One region of the Providencia rustigianii genome, then DNA from elsewhere that is predicted to be linked to it. Evidence: predicted binding sites of a transcription regulator. Region 1 holds the regulator's gene; each other region holds the start of a gene.

What was found. The regulator Fur, encoded in region 1, represses iron uptake genes when iron is present. The targets are predictions, from matches to a motif close to ATAATAATGAGAACNACTATCAA.
Region 2: EL244_RS07715 (TonB-dependent receptor domain-containing protein) is a predicted target of Fur. The motif match lies at 3,248-3,270, and genes of this name have one in related genera.
Region 3: EL244_RS05360 (TonB-dependent hemoglobin/transferrin/lactoferrin family receptor) is a predicted target of Fur. The motif match lies at 3,855-3,877, and genes of this name have one in related genera.

What each region holds. Positions count from the first base shown of each region.
Region 1 is NZ_LR134396.1:1,312,261-1,318,947, reverse strand. It holds gene EL244_RS17895 (HlyD family type I secretion periplasmic adaptor subunit) at 1-497, shown strand, start outside; gene EL244_RS17890 (type I secretion system permease/ATPase) at 501-2,591, shown strand; gene ybfE (LexA regulated protein) at 2,765-3,058, shown strand; gene fldA (flavodoxin FldA) at 3,211-3,738, shown strand; gene fur (ferric iron uptake transcriptional regulator) at 3,968-4,414, shown strand; gene EL244_RS05920 (bactofilin family protein) at 4,692-5,372, shown strand; gene ansB (L-asparaginase 2) at 5,460-6,503, opposite strand.
Region 2 is NZ_LR134396.1:1,668,185-1,674,871, forward strand. It holds gene EL244_RS07710 (helix-turn-helix domain-containing protein) at 50-421, opposite strand; gene EL244_RS07715 (TonB-dependent receptor domain-containing protein) at 1,030-3,171, opposite strand; gene EL244_RS07720 (3-deoxy-7-phosphoheptulonate synthase) at 3,439-4,488, opposite strand; gene ppsR (posphoenolpyruvate synthetase regulatory kinase/phosphorylase PpsR) at 4,610-5,452, opposite strand; gene ppsA (phosphoenolpyruvate synthase) at 5,734-6,687, shown strand, end outside.
Region 3 is NZ_LR134396.1:1,179,182-1,185,868, forward strand. It holds gene pgtA (two-component system response regulator PgtA) at 1-1,126, shown strand, start outside; gene EL244_RS05345 (gluconeogenesis factor YvcK family protein) at 1,183-2,091, opposite strand; gene EL244_RS05350 (RNA polymerase sigma factor) at 2,326-2,823, shown strand; gene EL244_RS05355 (FecR family protein) at 2,823-3,767, shown strand; gene EL244_RS05360 (TonB-dependent hemoglobin/transferrin/lactoferrin family receptor) at 3,892-6,549, shown strand.

The DNA.
Region 1 (6,687 bases):
TGGAACAAGAATTGATTAAAAATCAAGAACGGAATCAATTAGAAGTGATCCGAGCGCCTGTTGATGGAACAGTCCAACAAATCACAACATATACCCTTGGGGCTGTATTACAACCCGCCCAGCAATTAATGGTAATAGTCCCAAATAACCATGTTCAATTGGCTGAAGTAAAAATACTTAACAAAGATATTGGCTTTATTCAAGAAGGGCTAAAAGCTGACGTTAAAATCGATGCATTTCCATATACTCGCTATGGCACCATTGAGGGTGAGCTACTTTCTATCTCTAGAGACAGCACCTTGGATGAGAACTTAGGCTTAGTTTATTTAGCACAAATTGGTTTAACCAAAAAACAATTATTGGTGGAAGGCAAGCAAATTGAGTTAACCCCCGGTTTATCGATTGTGGCTGAAATTAAAACCGATAAACGTCGAATCATTGATTACTTACTCAGTCCAATTAATGAATATACCTCCACTGCGATGAGAGAGAAATAATCGATGGAAGCGATAAATAATCACGGCTTGGAAGCCTTAGTGTGGATAGCTAATCATTATCAAAAAAACGTGACTAAAGAACAACTAATGCATGCCATTGGTATGCAAACTATTTCACCGACTGATTTAGAGCTCAGAGAATGTGCTCAAGTCATTGGCTATGAAACTCAACAAGTTTCCCTAACCTACCAGCAATTGGCTCAAATTCCACTGCCGGCACTGATTTTTATCGATCAGCAATGGCATATTTTAACTCAAAACCAGCCATTGACCGTGATGTCAGCGCAAGGAGGTAAAATAGTCCAATGGCAGGATAATAATCAATTAGAATACCCCGTACTGCTTATTAAAGAGCAACTTGAGCCGGAACAAAAAAGAGCTTTTGGAATCGGTTGGTTTATCCCATCAATTATTCGTCAACGCTTTAAACTAAAAAATATTTTCATATTAGCTGCAATTGTACAGTTATTTGCCTTAATCAGTCCTTTATTATTTCAAAATCTTATTGATAAAGTTTTAGTCGGGCGCAGCTTACCAAATCTGCATATACTCGCTCTAGCAATATTGGCTATTGCTATTGCAGAACCCATCTACAGCTTTATTCGAAATAAAATATTTAGTCATACTAGTTCCCAAATTAGTGCAGAACTATCAGGTAAGATTTATCGCCATCTGATGGCATTACCGCTAAATTATTTTACATTAAGACCTACGGGAAAAATTATTGCACGAGTTCGAGAGCTAGCCCATATCCGCCAATTTTTAACAGGCTCAACTCTCATGCTGTTTATCGATTTTATCTTTGTCATTTTATTTATTGCCGTGCTCTTTTCTTATAGCAGCATAATGACATGGCTATTAGTTGGCTCGATGGGTGTCTTTTTTATTCTTTGGATGATTTTAGGCCCCGTCATTCGCCAACAAACCGAGAAATCTTATCAAGCTGATGAAAACGGACTAACTTTTCTAACGGAATCCATTAGCGGTATTGAGACGATTAAAACCACAGCAACTGAGAAATATTTTTATCAACGCTGGCAAAAAATACTCAGTAAACAATTAACCCAAAACTTCAAAGTATCCATACGCAGCGTAATTGCCACTCAGTTGATGACATTGGTCAGTAAAATCACAACGGCTCTGTTACTGTGGATTGGTGTTAAAGAAGTGCTCAACGGTAACATCACGCCAGGTGAACTCGTCGCCTACAATATGCTGAGCGCTCATGTGACTCAGCCTGTATTACGCTTCGCACAAATTTGGCAGGATTTTCAACACACCATTATTTCACTACGCCGAGTTGGCGACATTTTAGATAAACCCATTGAGAACGAGCGAAAAGGTATTGCCAGCTCAGCTACCATCCAAGGCCAAATTGAGTTTCAAAATATTCGCTTTCGTTATCAGCCAGAAACCCCTGAAGTATTAAATAATCTTAGCTTATCAATTAAAGCAGGAGAATTTATTGGGATAACAGGGCCTTCTGGTTCGGGGAAAAGCACCCTAACCAAACTATTACAGCGGTTATACATTCCACAGCATGGGCAAGTTATTGTCGATGGTATGGATTTAGCCGTCGCAGATACCGTCGCACTACGTCGACGAATGAGCGTGGTACTACAGGAAAGTACTTTGTTTGTCGGAACAATTGCAGAGAATATTCGATTAAGCCTACCCCAAGCCAATGATGAGCAAATTATTCGAGCGGCAAAATTAGCTGGAGCTTACGATTTTATTATGTCTTTACCTGACAATTTTAATTACCCTTTATCAGAAAAAGGACTCAATTTATCTGGGGGGCAGCGACAACGGATTGCTTTAGCTCGCGCCCTACTCACTGAACCCGATATATTGATCCTCGATGAAGCGACATCAGCCTTAGATTATGAATCAGAGTCTGCCATCATGGCAAATATGCCAATGATCACTGAAGGGCGAACAGTCATTAGTATTGCACATCGGCTCAATACTATTATGGGGGCTGATAAAATTTATGTCATTCGCGATGGCGAAGTTGCAGAAGCAGATACTCACCAAAACCTGCTAAAACGAAATGGAATTTATGCCAGTTTATGGCGGCAGCAAACCCACTAATCAGATTAAAAAAGCATCACAGTCAATATTCGTGATGCTTTTTTCATAAAAGAGTTCTTTTTTTAATCTATTAAATAGCTTAGCTAAGCATACACCTATAGCACTAGGGATTCAGCTAGGGTATCATTGCGCGCTGAATTACTGGCACACCCCTTCCTTTAGCAATAGTAGATATGGCAAAAGAACAAACTGATCGCACCACACTGGATTTGTTTGCTGAAGAACGCAGGCCTGGGCGACCAAAAACTAGTCCGTTATCGCGGGATGAGCAATTACGAATCAACAAGCGAAATCAACTAAGACGAGATAAAGTCAAAGGATTACGTCGCGTTGAGTTAAAATTAAATGAAGAAGCTGTCGCGGTCTTAAATCAGTTAGCTGAAGAGAAAAACATAAGCCGTAGTGAGTTAATTGAAGAAATTTTAATGGCTCAACTTGAGCAGGTTAGTGAAATAGTTAACCGCTAGCTTCATCTGAATAAATCACACAAATTTGACAGACTTACACCGGGTTTTTCGCCAAAATAAGGCGCAAATTGTACCTATTTTCGTTCTATTTTAGTTTTAGCGATAACAGAAAATTTTTCTGTCCGCTAGAAAAACAAGAGGTTAATCACTTTATGGCAGTTATAGGCATTTTCTTCGGAAGTGACACAGGTAACACAGAAAATATTGCCAAAATGATCCAAGAAAGATTAGGCAAAGACGTAGCAGAAGTCCACGATATTGCTAAATGCACAAAAGAAGATATTGAAGCTTTTGACATTCTACTGCTTGGCATCCCAACTTGGTACTATGGTGAAGCACAATGTGACTGGGATGATTTCTTCCCAACTCTGGAAGAAATTGACTTTAATGGCAAGCTAGTTGCATTGTTTGGTTGTGGAGATCAAGAAGACTACGCTGAATATTTCTGCGATGCGATGGGCACTATCCGTGACATTATCGAACCTCGCGGTGCCGTGATCGTTGGCCATTGGTCAACGGAAGGTTACCATTTTGAGGCTTCTAAAGGAATGGCAGACGACAATCACTTTATTGGTTTAGCCATTGATGAAGACCGTCAACCTGAGTTAACGGAAGAACGTGTAGACGCGTGGGTAAAACAAATCTCTGAAGAAATGTCTCTGGCTGAAATTCTTGGTTAAGAATGACATTAGTTGCCAATTAAAAGCGTGATCCAGCAGATAAGATGTCGATTAGATATCCTATTATGGACACGCTTTTTGAACATCATCAAAATAATGAGACAATGCATGGTTTCTATTTTTATTTTCCATGCCTATAATTGTAAATCAGTTTAGAAGACAACTGGATTTTTGTTAAAAATGTCTCATTATTGTTAAATTTATGATTTAAGATACAGGACAAACCCGCATGACAGATAATAATAAAGCATTGAAAAATGCAGGACTCAAAGTCACTCTTCCGAGATTGAAGATTTTGGAAGTACTTCAGGAGCCTGAGTGCCATCACGTCAGCGCGGAAGATCTCTATAAAAAGCTGATCGATATCGGTGAAGAAATTGGTTTAGCGACGGTATACCGCGTATTAAATCAGTTTGATGATGCAGGCATTGTAACTCGTCATAACTTCGAAGGTGGCAAATCTGTATTCGAATTGACCCAACAACATCACCATGACCATTTAATCTGCTTAGATTGTGGTAAAGTGATTGAGTTTACAGATGAGTCGATTGAGTCACGCCAAAGAGACATTGCAACACGTCACGGAATCAAACTGTCTAATCACAGTTTATATCTATACGGTCACTGCGCTGAAGGTGACTGCCGTGATAATGCGGATGCTCACGAAGAAAAATAATCACTTCGTGATTAATAATTTCTAATAAAGCTGCTCATTACTGCAATAAGCACTTTAATATTAAAATACCCATCTAATGTTTATTAATGGGTATTTTTACTTATATCTGCCAGTAAACTTCTCCTTTCCATTCTAAATTTGTGTATCTACGGCTATTTATAAAAAATAAACAACTTAATTTCCTCAGATAAAACTGAAATTATCTTCTATTCTTTAAATTGTTCTGTACTATTTTAATTTAAACTTATTATCAAATTAATGTGTAAGAGATTATGGAATGAAAAAAACATATCTATTTCTTAATACTGGTTTTTTCTTCTGGCTTCTTACTTTGATAGCGTGGTTTTTTAGATATTCAACGGTTGCCATCATTGCGTTCATATCTTCAATCATCTGTTTAGCTTTATATTTCAATCATAAAAAGGTTAGCCACATGTTCAACAAAAAGCAAAGTAAGTCAGAACCCACCCCTACTATCAATAGAGAAGAAATCACATCCCAAGTAATAGAGGAAAAATCATTAGCATCAACGCCAGTGATTAGTGAAGACAAAACCAATACCGTTATTGCTCGCGATGTTATTTTTGAAGGAAATATTACCTCCAATGAACAAGTCCATATTTATGGAAAAGTAATAGGCAATATCGTAGGTAAAAATAACACAGTTAAAATTATGCAAAACGGCCATGTTACCGGCAATATAACTAGTAGTGAATTATTAGTTAACGGCAAAGTTGAAGGTGAGTGCCTGTCCGAAACCATTAATATAGATACTAATGGTGAAATATACGGAACCATCCGTTATTCGAGTCTATCGATTAAAAAAGGGGGAGTATTCTCCGGTCATGCAGAAGTAAAATCAGCCACCAAAACTAACGATAATATCACCGTATTTAAAGAAAAATTAAAATTGGATGAACACCTTCAAAACCTAACGCCAGATGTTGGTTCACTCTAATTTCGATAAAATATGCTTACTTAATAGAAACGCATTCATATTGATGAAGTAAAGGCGACATCAATGTCGCCTTTACTTTAAGACAAATTAGTATTGCTCAAACATTTCCTGGATTTTTTTCGGATCTTTAGTTTGAGTTAAGGCTAACTGAAGTAAAACTCGTGCTTTTTGTGGACTTAATCTTTCTGATGCGACAAAACCATATAAATTATCATCAACTTCTGCATTACGCGTTGTATAGCCAGTTGGTACTCGGCTTGAGCGCACCACAACAATATCGTCTTTAGCAGCATTGGCTAAAGAATCGAAAATAGTTTTATACATATTTCCGTTACCTACACCAGCACTCACGATCCCCTGCACACCTTCTTCACGTAATGCTTTAACTGGAGCAGCTGAAGCATTGGCATAATTATAAACAATACCGACCGCAGGCAATTTCTCTAACTTACTCACATCAAAAGCGGCTTTATCACTACGAGGTTGAGCCGCTTGATAGTAGGTCACTTTTCCATCATGAATAAACCCTTCCGCACCACCATTGACGGCATCGAACGCTTGAACTTCCGTGGTGCTCATTTTCATGACATTGCGACCTTGGATCACTTTGTCATTCATTGCCATCAATACGCCACGATCTCCAGCTGACTTGTCTGATGCTAAAATAACCGCGTTATACAGGTTAAGAGGGCCATCAGCCCCTAATGCAGTAGAAGGTCGCATTGCCCCCACCATCACAATCGGTTTTTTACAGGATGTAGTTAAGTCAAGGAAAAATGCAGTTTCTTCCATGGTATCAGTACCATGAGTGATCACAAATCCATCAGTTTTATTACAATCTTGGTTAATTTTTTTAGCTAAGGTCAACCAAACTTGGTCATTCATGTCTTGAGAGCCAATATTAACTAACTGCTCACCACTCAGATTTGCAATTTTTTTGGTCTCAGGAACTGCGTTTAACAACGAATCAATCCCAACTTTACCCGCTTGGTAGCTTGACCCCGTCGCCGATTCGCCACCACCAGCAATTGTTCCTCCCGTTGCCAATACAGTGATATTAGGCTGTGCAAATGCAGATACGGCAAACAGTGAAACCAGTGTCGCTAGTAGAGCTTTATTTCTGTTTTTCATCCTATTTTCCTTTAACTCAATAAATAGCCATTTTCTAATTTAAATAAACTCACGTTATTATGTGGATTTAATCTCAAAGTGTTGTGACCTACTTTGTCATTTTAATAAATTTTAATTTTCCACTATGACATTGTCTTGAATAAAAAGCGTGAGCAGTAAAGGAAAAGCCCGTATCATAGTCAAT
Region 2 (6,687 bases), 360 kb from region 1:
ATTTCGTTTGAATGGTTGTTTGAGGGTGCAACGAAAATCTAATTTTTACTTAGTGATGGCAATTACAGGTCATGAACGTTTTACACTCAGGTAATTCACCTGCTTGGCGAAATTTCGCTGGTGTAGTGTCAAAATGCTTTTTAAATATGCGAGTAAATGTCGCCTGAGAGCTAAAACCATATTGCAAGGCAATGTCGAGGATCGGTAAGTTACCTTCACGTAACGATTTTGCGGCTTCTAGCAAGCGGCGTTTACGAACATATTCACCAAGAGTACAGCCTTTAAGTTCTTTGAAGACTCGCTGTAAATGCCATTTTGAATATCCACTTTTATCCGCAATGGTATCAATTTTGATGCCTTCATTACGTTGCAATTGGCTTTCTAGCCATCTAATAATTTCGTTGACTACACTTTCTGACATATTTTACCTCCTACAACCGTAGGCTATTGTTCATTAATAACTAATAATAACTCATGAAATTATGGTCTATTCTTCCTTTTTTTCCGATATATCGATAGGCTAATCGTGCTTTTTTTGAATGAGAATAACTATTGTTACGATAGATTTTGTCAAATTCTGTAGAGTTAAACATACATAGATGCATGTTTATTATTATTTGTATTCAATAAGTTAATTTGTTTGTTTTGTTTTTCTTGGCTGGAGTATTAGACGGTTTTTTTATTTGTTCAAAATTATTGTTTGAGCTGTTCGATTTTATTAACCAAGTAAACTATTGATATTTTATTTGTGCTAATTAGTGGCTTATTTATCACCAAGTAATAACAATTAACAGGAAATCCCGAGCTGAATTGAATTATAGGCTCATCAGCTTTAGAAATCGCATAATGGTAGAGAGTTCGCGGGCTTGTTTATCTTTATACTGTGTTTTGCCCTGTAAAAAGTCATTGATAATGAGGTATAGTCAAGGTTATTTTCCTCAAGGTTGAGTTATCAGTGGCTGGCTCATTACTTACAAAAATTAGGTAAGAATAATGAGCCAGTAGTTTTAGACGTTATTTATTAACTTGTTACCAGCTATAGTTAATATTCCAGTAGAAATTACGGCCTTCTTGTGGAACTCCCATGGAAGAAATATATTCCCTATCAAAGGCATTCTTCATTGTCAGGGCGGTATTTAATCCTTTAATAAATGGGTCAGCTTGATAGCTTACATAGAAATCATGAACGCCATAGCCTGCATATTGAATGATTTCTCGACGATAGCGATCTAAATCCTCTCCAGATTTATGATCTACCAACTTGTAGGTTGAATCCCCTGTGAAAGCTGTTTTTGCAGAAAATTCGCCTATCCAACCCACATTGAGACCTGTACTTGCGATCGGTGCTTTGAAATGCGTTGTTAAGGTTTCTGGACGTATCGACGAGAGGGAGTGGTTTTCTGAATCTTCTTTAGCGATTGTCACGTTATGATTGAGACTGAGTTCAAACCATTGGGACTGATATTTAATAAAGCTGTCAAAACCAGAGATGGTCGCTGAAGGTACATTGATATAATAAACTTCGTCTGGGAACCACATGTATTTCAAGCTGCGATCTATCGTTTTTCTGTATTCAGCATGTACCGCGATATAGTTGTCAGCCTTAGTTGTAAAGTAAGTGCTGCCAAATTGTATTGTATCATTTGGAATAACAAAATCATCGAAGCTCAATTTTAATCCCGCTTCTAACGTTTTGTTAGTTTCAGGCTGTAAATCTGGGGTGGGTGTAAAGTTGGAGGTACCAGAAAACGGGGTATCAAAGTGCAAGGAATTGTTATATAGCTCAGCCATTCGTGGTGCACGGAAGCCCTCCGCATAAGATGAGTGGAGACTTAACCATGAAGTTGGTGTTGCGTTCACAGCAAAGCGAGATGACCAGTTAGTATGATGACTTTTATCGAAACCTTCTCGATTCACTTGATATTGGGTAAAGCGTGTTCCCGCAGATAAGGTGATAGGTAAATGCTGTAGGGTCAGGTCGCTGATTAGCCAGCCTGACGTATTGTTCAGTTCAGTTGGTGGATAGCTAATCGCATATTGATTAGGTGTTTGTTTCTGCTGATAGTGTTCAAAACCACTTTGTATATAATTGTATGCCCAACTGGATACTGGAACAGTCAAACTGTTAGAAAACTTGGTTCCATAAGTGTACTGATTACGTGATTCTCTCCCGTATTTTTTGGGTTTTTTAATAATCTTATCTAGATCTAACTGACTTAAATACAGATCTGTATAGTAGAGATCCCACTCAGCTTGCCAGCTAAATTGGTTTTGTGGAGTAAAGCGCTGATTAATGAGAATGTCTCGCTGGTGAGTATTGCGCTCAAGGGGGGTATTCGCAAACATCATGTTTTTAGTATCTATTGCAGATGGCTGCTTTAAGCTAATACCATCATTACGATACTCACGTAGTTGCAACCCAGCTTGATAAGCGGGATTAGCCAGCCACGAGGTTTTTAACATCCAGTTGTGGATTTTTTCATGGTTATTAAATGATAGAGAATCCGGGGAGGCAACTAAATGTTTTTTACGTTGGCTATAAGTGAATAATGCATCAAAATCATCGGTTCGTCCCAGCAGAGTCGCTCCCGCATAATAACTATGGTCATTACTATTTATGCCACTGAATACACGCCCACCTAAATTTTGTTGCGGTTTTAACACCTCGGAAGCATTCAACGTTTTTAACGAAATCACACCTGCCAGCGCGCCACTACCATGTTGCACGGAGGAAGAACCCTTATGAATGTAGGCTTTACTAATCAGGGAGGGGTCAATAAACGTGGCATCAAATAGACCGGAGTTAAAGTCTTGGGCTACATTATCGATAATAATTTTGACGCCGCGGGAGTCATATCCACGCATTTGAATACTTTCACCATAAGTACTTCCAGCACCAGAGATAAAAATTCCAGTTTGTTTTTTGAGTAAGCTAAGCGCGGAGCTTGCAGTTTGATGTTCTGGTGCAGTTGCATCAATTATTTCAACTTGCTCAGCGACAGCCAATTTTTCGTTATTGAGTGGGGGAGATGTGACATGCATGACATCTTGTGTTGCATGAATATTCGCGCTAAATCCGGTGATAGAAATTGCGAGCGTTAAAGTCGATAAAGAGAATTTTTTATTGTATGAATAATCTGCTCTTGATGCAGATGTCGGTGTAAACGCCATTAGGAAATCCTTTCCTGATTGATATGTATGATGCTGGCTGCCTAGATAGTTAAATGTATCGCTGGGTGGCTTGCGGTTAAAAACGAGAATCATTATCAATTGAAAATAAGGGAGATCAAGTGATTTTTAGCTAAAAATAAATAATATAAAAGAATTAATAGCTAATTATTTTTAATGGTGAATTGATTATGGATTATATATTCGCGGGGTAACTGCTTGAAGTCACTTTAGCTTTAAAATTAAGCTAAAGTGACCCTATGAACGCGTTTATTTAAAACGTGAATTGACAGCGTTAGCAAGGATTTCAATCAATTGTTCAGTATCTTCCCATCCAAGACAAGGATCAGTAATTGATTGACCGTAAACCAAAGGCTGGTTTTCTTTAATTTGTTGGTTCCCTTCCAGCAGGAAACTTTCTGCCATAACACCGCTAATAACCGTTGAACCCTGTTCAATTTGCTTTGCAATATCTTTGGCTACATCTAACTGACGGCGGTGGATTTTTTGACAATTTCCATGACTAAAATCGACCACTAAATGTTCAGATAATCCAAATTTATGCAATTTTTCGCAGGCTTCTTGAATATATTCGGATGTGTAGTTTGGCTTTTTGCCTCCTCGCATGATCACATGACCATGTGGGTTCCCGCTAGTTTGATAAATCGTCATTTGCCCAGTTTTATCTGGTGATAAAAACATATGTTGGGCTTTTGCTGCACGGATTGCATCAATCGCAATATTGATATTACCATCAGTACCATTCTTGAACCCAACAGGGCAGGATAGGGCTGATGCCATTTCGCGATGAATTTGGCTTTCTGTCGTGCGCGCGCCGATAGCTCCCCAACTGATAAGGTCAGCAATATATTGCCCTGTTACCATATCGAGAAATTCGGTAGCCGTTGCCAGTCCTAATTGGTTAACCTCAATTAGTAACTTACGAGCGAGTCGTATCCCTGTATTGACTTGGCACGAGTTATCAAGATGGGGATCGGAGATGAGTCCTTTCCAGCCGACAACCGTTCGCGGCTTCTCAAAATAAGTCCGCATAACGATTTCTAGTCGGTCTTGATATTTTTGACGTAATTGGTTGAGTTTATTTGCATACTCAATTGCAGCGTCGATATCGTGAATTGAGCATGGGCCCACGATAACCAACAAGCGAGGGTCTTGACCCGATAAAATATTTTCAATTCTCTTACGTGACGCTGTCACGTTTTCAGCAATCTCTTGTGAAATAGGGAATTCCTCTGCGAGCGTTTGTGGCGTAATTAGGCTGTCCACTCGCTGAGTGCGTAACTCATCTGTTTTATGCATTTCGTTTCTCAAAACTTTAATAGGCTGAGCCATATTAGTGACTAAAGTCACAATAAACGAAAGTGGCTCAAATTCAACCTTCAATCAGGGTTGAATGAATAATTTTTTATATTTTATTCTGCTAAAAAATACGACGTTGTAGCCCCATCGTATCAATCACTTTTGCTGAAATTTCTTCAACAGAGTAGTTTGTGGTATTTAAGTAGTTGATTTTATTCTGTCTAAACAAAGCTTCAACTTCTGAAATCTCGATACGACACTGGCGTAAAGATGCATATCGGCTATTTTCTCGACGTTCTTCACGGATTGCAGCTAATCGCTCAGGGCTAATTGTCAATCCAAATAACTTATGGGTATAAGGACGTAGAGCTATGGGTAACTGTAAATTATCCATATCATCGGCTGTGAATGGATAATTTGCGGCTTGAATGCCAAATTGCATGGCTAAATATAAGCTGGTGGGTGTTTTTCCACAGCGAGAGACACCGATTAAAATCACTTGAGCCTGCTCTAGGTTACGTAATGAAATACCATCATCATGGGCTAAGGTGTATTCAATCGCTGCAATGCGGGCATCATACTGATTCATATTCTGCATAGATAAACCATGGGTACGATTCAACTTTGGTTCAGGCTCTAAACCGACTTCACGTTGGATTGGGGCGACTAAACTTTGCACAATATCCTGACAGAATCCTGAGCTTTGGGTAATTATCTCTCTAACTTGTGGGGATATAATTGAATAGAACACCAGTGGACGCATCTGAGTTTCGGTATAAATTACGTCAATTTTTTGTTTGATTTCTAATGCGCGAGCCTCAGTGGTTACAAACGGTAAAGTATAAGAAATAAAAGATAAAGGAAATTGAGACAATACGGCATGCCCTAACGTTTCAGCGGTTATTGCCGTTCCATCAGAAATAAAAAAAACAGTTCGCTGGGCTTGGTTGACACTCTTATTCATTGGATTTAGCTCGCTCATAAATGATTTCTTTTTATCGTATTTATTGCCAGATTGTTGAAATATTGTAATCGATTAAAGTTTAAAAAATAGTTTATACGGGGAAGTATAGACATAATTTGAACAATTTTTAGAACAAAAATTTTTTATTCAATGATGGAACGATTCACCAGTCCATCTTCCCATAACGTCTGTGCTAGTCTATTCGCGAGGCGAATTTTCGCCAACGAGATTTTTTACGATTTGTTGTCTGTCACTAAATTGCTATAGAAGGATCGCTTTCAATGTCCACAAATGGCCTTACTCCGTGTAATGTACTTTGGTATAACCAATTAGGGATGAATGATGTTGACCGTGTAGGCGGTAAAAATGCCTCTCTCGGTGAAATGATTACCAACTTATCCGATCTTGGTGTATCCGTACCAAACGGTTTTGCGACAACCGCACAGGCGTTTAATAATTTTCTGGAGCAGAGTGGTGTAAACCAACGTATTTATAACCTGCTAGATGAAACGGATATTGATGATGTGAATCAACTGGCGATTGCCGGTGCTCAGATCCGTCAATGGGTGATTGAGACCCCACTGACGAAAGAGCTAGAACAGGATATCCGTGAGGCTTTTCTTACGTTGTCTGAAGGTGAAGCTGACGCTTCATTCGCTGTTCGCTCATCTGCCACTGCTGAGGATATGCCTGACGCTTCATTTGCAGGGCAACAAGAGACATTCCTCAATGTGCAAGGGATTGATGCTGTACTGGTTGCAATTAAACACGTATTTGCGTCGCTGTTTAATGATCGTGCTATATCTTATCGTGTACACCAAGGTTATGACCATCGTGGCGTAGCTCTTTCTGCTGGTGTGCAAAGAATGGTACGTTCTGATCTGGCGTCCTCGGGCGTTATGTTTACTATCGATACTGAATCTGGTTTCGATCAAGTTGTCTTTATTACCTCTGCTTATGGTCTTGGTGAGATGGTTGTACAAGGCGCTGTCAATCCTGACGAGTTCTACGTACATAAGCCAACATTACAAAATAATAAGCCTGCAATTGTTCGTCGTACTTTAGGCTCTAAAAAATTACAAATGGTGTATGCCGACAGTAAAGAGCACGGTAAACAAGTTAAGATTGAAGATGTACCAGAAGCACTACGCAATCGTTTCTCTTTGACTGATCATGAAGTAGAAGAGTTATCTCGTCAGGCTCTGCAAATTGAAAAACACTACGGTCGTCCAATG
Region 3 (6,687 bases), 130 kb from region 1:
TAAAGAATTAGTGCATCGAGATTGGTGTGGCGTCGTATTAAGTGATGTTTGTATGCCGGAATGTTCAGGTATTGAGCTGATGGCGCTTTTCTTAGAAAAGGATAAACATTTACCCGTGGTGTTAATTACCGGCCATGGGGATGTCCCGATGGCGGTGGAAGCCGTGAAAATGGGAGCTTGGGATTTTTTACAAAAACCAATTAACCCTGAATACCTACTGACTCAAGTTGAAAAAGCCTTGGCAGCCCGTAAGCAGCGGGTGTTACAGCGCCGCTGGGGTAAAAACCAATTAATGCTTAATTTTGTTGGATTAAGTGAGTGGTCTCAGCAGGTTAGAACACAATTGCAAGGGCTTTCTGAAACCTTGGTTGCGGTTTTTTTACAAGGGGAATTAGGGAGTGGGCGTACTTATTTAGCCCGTTATCTTCACCAAATTAGTACAAATCAGCAATCGCCATTGGTGATAAAAACCTTACTAAATGAGCAAGAAGTTCCCGTCGAAACGTGGGTTCACGAAGTGGGAGCGGGTACTTTGGTGATCAAGAATATTGAGTTATTACCGACGTCTCAGCAGCGCTATTTAGTTCAACATTTGCAGCAAGACCATCGGGGATTTCGTCTTATTGGCATTTCGGATCATCCATTGATAGCATTGACTAAGCAGCAACAGATTATCGCCGAGTTGTATTATTATTTCTCGTTAACTCAGGTCACTTGCTTACCACTGGCTCAGCGTAAAGCCGATATTTCCCCACTGTTTCATCACTATCTTGAGCTGGCTTGTACTCGCTTAAATCAGCCATTACCTTCACTGGATGACTCATTTTTGAAAAAGCTCAGTCGCCGCCATTGGCCGGGGAATGTAACTGAATTAGCCAATGCTGCTGAGCTATATGCGGTAGGGATTATGCCCATGGGGGAAACGGCAAACCCTCTGCTAGCACCAGTGGCTCCAACGGCACTGGATCAGCAAATTGAAAACTATGAGCGACAAATTATTACGGAGGCATTAAACATCCACCAAGGGCGGATTAATGATGTTTCTGAGTACTTGCAAATGCCACGTAAAAAGCTCTATTTACGGATGAAAAAGTATGGTTTGGATAAGCACCATTATCGGACCTAGAGGTAGGTATTGAGGAGTCAGTTACAGGAAGGCTGTAACTGACCAAAATAAAATTATTAAAGCAGTGGGATGGTATCTTCGATCGCTTGTAGAAGTAATTTTCTATCATGGCGATAGGGAACATCGTCCGCTTCCAAAACGCGCTGCACGATTTTACGCTCAAGACGAAGCTGACTAACATCTGTGCGGGGCCCAACAATCAGTGCATCAATTTTTTTGCGGCCAATATGCTTTTCCATCATTACCAATTTTTCTGCTAATGAAAGATTGGCTGCGGAAGTGCTGAGTTCTTTACCTAGATTACCGATATAAACCATAGGCGCGCGACTTTCTCTCAAGGCATCGGCAATATCATCGAGTAATAATAAAGGCATCAAGCTGGTAAAAAAGCTGCCGGGTCCGATCAAAATTAAGTCTGAGTGGTGAATAGCTTCTAGGGCTTCTGTCGTTGCTTTTACAGGAGGATACAAACGCAGTTCTTGGGGTAATACCTTCAAGGCATCTACATTGACTTCCCCGTAAACTTCGTTCCCCATATCATCAATCGCCATTAAATCTACAGGTGATTCAGACATTGGGATCAATTGAGCATCCACTTTGAGCATATTGCGGATGAGGTTGATGGCTTCCAAAGGACGTACACTGAGGTGATCCAATGATTTCAACATCAGGTTGCCTAGGTTATGCCCAGATAACTCCCCGGTACCTGCAAAACGATACTCAAACATTTTAGAGGCAATCGACGGTTCGGTGATCAACTGGTTGAGGCAGTTACGCATATCACCCCAAGCAATTCCCCCTTCTGAACGGCGAATACGCCCAGTTGAACCACCATTATCTGTAGTGGTGACAATTCCAGTTAAACGGGAGCCTAAAGATGAAAGTGAAGACATCACACGACCCAGTCCATGTCCGCCCCCAAGAGCGACAACATGCCTAAGATCTGTCAGACTGCTGTTCGGCATAGTGTTCCTATATCAGTAATCATGTTTCTAGAGTTATATCTAAAACAAATTTGGCGCTAATCTATCATAAAACCGCATTTGAAGTTCACTTACCGTGATAAAAAACAATAAAAAAGAAACTTTTGGATTTTTCAGATGTTTGCACCAAAAATACAGGTTGCTAGTTCCCATTTGATGTTAATAACTATAGTATGTAAATAATTCTCATTTACATTATTGGTGTTATGGCTTGATATGTCAGATTCAGAGTTACAATGCCTGTTTGCTCGTCACTCTTCCTCACTATGTCGTTATCTTAATGGTTATCTGAAAGACTATAATCTAAGTATGGATATCATGCAGGAAAGCTTTGTGCGTATGGCGGAATTAATGAAACATTCCCCCATTCAGGATGTGGATGCCTATCTTTATAGAACCGCTAAAAACTTGATGATTGACTATTTTCGTCAGCAGAAACGACACTCAGTCACCGCCATCAGTGAGGTACAGTGGGAGTCCGTGCCCTCTAAAACGAAAAGCCTTGAAGCTCAGACAATTCGAGAACAACAAATTCAGCAAATACAAAATATTATAGGGACATTACCCCTGCGAACTCAGGAAATTTTCCGGCTACACCGCGAAGATGGAATGACCCAAAATGAAGTGGCAGAAACGTTAAATATTTCGTTAAGTACCGTTGAAAAACATTTAGCCAATGCGTTAGCTATGCTCATCCATAAATGGAGAGATTAATGGAGAGTCAATATTCAAATAAACCTTCTGAAATTGAGGAAGTCGCCGCTTTCTGGGTTATCAAAACGACTCAAAAAAACTTAACCTCCCAAGAGGAGCATGAGTTTCAACAATGGGTTACGACATCAGAACAACATCGGAACGCCTATTTTAAAGCTCGGCAACTGTGGGGATTAACCTCTGGGATCGCATTATCCGTTCAAAAGGGATCCAGCCGAAAAACAGGCAATATAAAATTTGCTCCCCGTTGGATTGCGATGGCATCAGCCTTAATTTTAAGTGTGTTCTCATTCGCGATTTGGTCATTTTTAAGCCAAGAATCTGTAGATTATCAGGCTAAAAATGGTGAAATTTCACACATTATATTACCCGATGGTAGCCAAGTTGATTTAGACAGTGGAGCTGCGATAACGCTCGAATTTAATGAGGGTTATCGGCAAGTTAATTTACATTCTGGTCGAGCCTACTTTTCAGCGGCACCTATTTCAACTCAAGAGCCACGACCTTTTCGGGTGAAAGCAAAAAATGGAACAGTTCAAGCCTTGGGAACAGAATTTGAGATTGACACCCAAGAGAAGCAGGTCAATGTTGCTGTCTATGAACATCAGGTACAAATAACCTTGTTGTCTGGGGAGACTCAGCGGGTCATAGCGGGGGATCAGGCATCTTATCAGCAGCATATATCACCAATGGTACCTGCTAACATTCAGCATGGAGTTTCGTGGAGAAAAGGGCTGATTATTTTCCAGCAAAGCAGTGTTGATCATGTTATCCATGAACTGAGCCGGTATAGAGAAAAACCTATAATTTTATTGGGCAATCCACCCCAAGCCATGATTAGTGGCGTTTTCCAGATAGATTCTGTCGAAAATGCGTTATTAACTGTCACCAGTTCGAAAGGGTTATCAGTCTCTGAATTACCTTTTTTCACTCTAGTTTATTGATATTAAATGTTTTGGTTATTTTGATAACAAATTATTAAAAATTTATTTACGGGTTTTATGTTATTTGTCGTCTTAATCTAAGTGATTATGATTTTCATTACCATTATCATTTTTAGGATGAGAAATGACAAATAAAAAGTTCGATTATAAAAAAGCAGTACTGGGGATTCACCTTGCATTAATGGCGCTACCCGCCATCTCTTTTTCTAACTATGCGCACGCAGATAAATTGAGCCAGACAGCTTCACTTTCTATTCCTGCTCAATCCCTTGAGTCAGCTCTGCTCCAATTTGCCCAACAAGCTAATATGGAGATTTTTATTGATAGCCAAGAGATTAATGGACTGAACAGTCAAAAAATACAGGGCAATATGTCAATTCAAAAAGGGCTAAACCAATTGATTGGCGCTAATCCTATTCTGTATCAAATTGATGGAAACCGAATCTCGATTCAACGAGTTAATAAAGCAGCTGATGATAATTCGGTTATTGTATTGGATAAAATTACAGTCACTGCAGCGCCTCATCAACAAGGTGATTGGGTTTATAGCACTCCATCGTCCGTCAGTGTGATCAGTAAAAAACAGATTGAAGATAAACCGCCAAAACACATCGCTGATTTGCTGGAGTTAACAACTGGGGTCTATTCTAGCGTGAGTCAGCAAGATCCCTCACTGTCTGTCAATATTCGTGGGATCCAAGATTATGGACGGGTTAATATGAATATTGATGGGATGCGCCAAAATTTCCAAAAAAGTGGTCATGGGCAGCGTAATGGCACCATGTATATCGATTCAGAACTTCTTTCTGGGGTTGAGATTCAAAAGGGAAATAGTAGCGGAATGGGGAGTGGGGGCACATTAGGTGGCGTCGCAACATTCAACACGGTTAGTGCATCCGATTTTTTATCTAAAGATAAAACATTTGGCGGGAAGATCCATGCGAGTACGGGAACGAATAATACCCATTTTATTGGCAGTACCGCGTTAGCATTGGGAAATGAGCAGGCGGATCTTTTATTTGCTGCCAGTGAACGTCGATTAGGTGACTATAAACCGGGTGTGCATGGGGATATTGGCGATATTCGGATCAATAATGAAACTGGGCATTATGAGCAACTCGTTCATGACTTAAAGCATAGCCGTATTACGGACAGTAATTATCAAATGACGTCCTATTTGGCAAAAGCAGGTTGGAATTTTGGTGACTCGCAGCGTCTACAACTCAATTACCTTGAAACCAAAGTTGCGACACCAAATGCAGGCACACTCACCAATCTATCAGGAACATGGCCGTATAAATTAGGCTGGAAAAGTAGTGGGTTTAGTGATGTGACGACAAAAAATTACGCGCTGGATTATAGCCAATATAGCGAAAGCCCATGGAGTGTTGAATTAAAAGGAAAAGTGTATTTCGTTGATACTAATGACGACACCCAAACCTACTCAACCAGTAAAGTTTTTAACAATGGTTATCAAATGAATACCCGTGTGAAAACACTAGGATTACAGTTAGAAAATCACTCGGAAATTGAATTTAATTATAACCATGTTTTAAAAGCACACTATGGATTAGAAGCTTTTCAGGATAAGGCCAGCAGTGATTCCACCAAAGTGTCTGCAAATGGGGTGACACCAGACGGTAAGCGTTCCTTAAGCTCGTTATTTGCCACATTAACCTATGAACATGATGATTGGCTCACTCTAGAAGGTGGGCTGCGTTATGATTATTATCAGTTAAAAGGACAGACCAGTATGCGCTATCGAGTCTTTCCTTATACAAAAGACAACCCATGCAAAGCATCAAGCCTACGTAATTGTAAAAGTGTTGAAGTTAATCGCGTCTGGGATGTGGATGATGCCCAAGGGGAATTTTCACCCAACATCAAGTTAGCGATTCGGCCTAACGTCGAATGGTTGGAACTGTATTCAAGCTATGGGCGCTCTTGGCGTCCACCCGCTATCACGGAAACATTAACGTCGGGAAGTGCGCACAGCTCATCCACTCAATTCCCCAATCCTTATCTAAAACCTGAAAGATCGAATTCTTGGGAGGTTGGCGTCAATGTTAACTATCCAAATTTAGTGCTTGAAGAGGACCGTTTATTGGCCAAAGTTGCCTATTTTGATACGCGGGTTGATAACTATATCAATCTCGCGATTAACCGAACAAAACCGGGAATGGTGAGTCCGAGTATTGGTAATGCGGCGTACAGCAATAACCTTGTAGCGACCCGTTTTAGGGGCTTTGAGTACCAAGTTAATTATGATGCGGGCTTTGCTTATGCGGATTTAACGTTCACTCATATGATAGGAAAAAATGAATTTTGTGCTCGCCGTGCTTGGTTAGGGGGTGTTCAGACATTTACTAAAGAAAATCGCCCAGGAAATTGGTACGCAGAAGATGATGTTCAACAAAATGATCATGTGAATTGTGATGGCGCGGCAGTATTTAGTAGCGCTGCAAATTTACCAGGTGATAGAGGTTCCTTCACATTAGGTGGTCGCGCCTTTAATCGGAAACTCGATGGCGGAATGATTATTCGCTTTACACCGGGATTCCAAGACCATTCAGCACAAAGTAATCAGCCCTATTTGGCTGACTGGCCTAAATACACATTGGTGGATCTGTATGCGAGTTACGCGTTAACCGATGATTTAATTATTCGGGGGAATGTCGAAAACTTAACCAATAGGGCTTATGTTGTGAGCTACGGCGAAAGTCTTTCCAATACGTTAGGGCGTGGAAGAACGATTAGCGGTGGCATTGAATATCGTTTTTAATGCTGATATCAAGGTATGGGGAATTTCTCCATACCGATTTAGGAATGATAATTTGGTGAGTATGATTTATTAAATTAAATGTTATCAGGCACTAATCATTTTTGAACTCGCTGGAAATCAATTCATCCCGTACCTTTC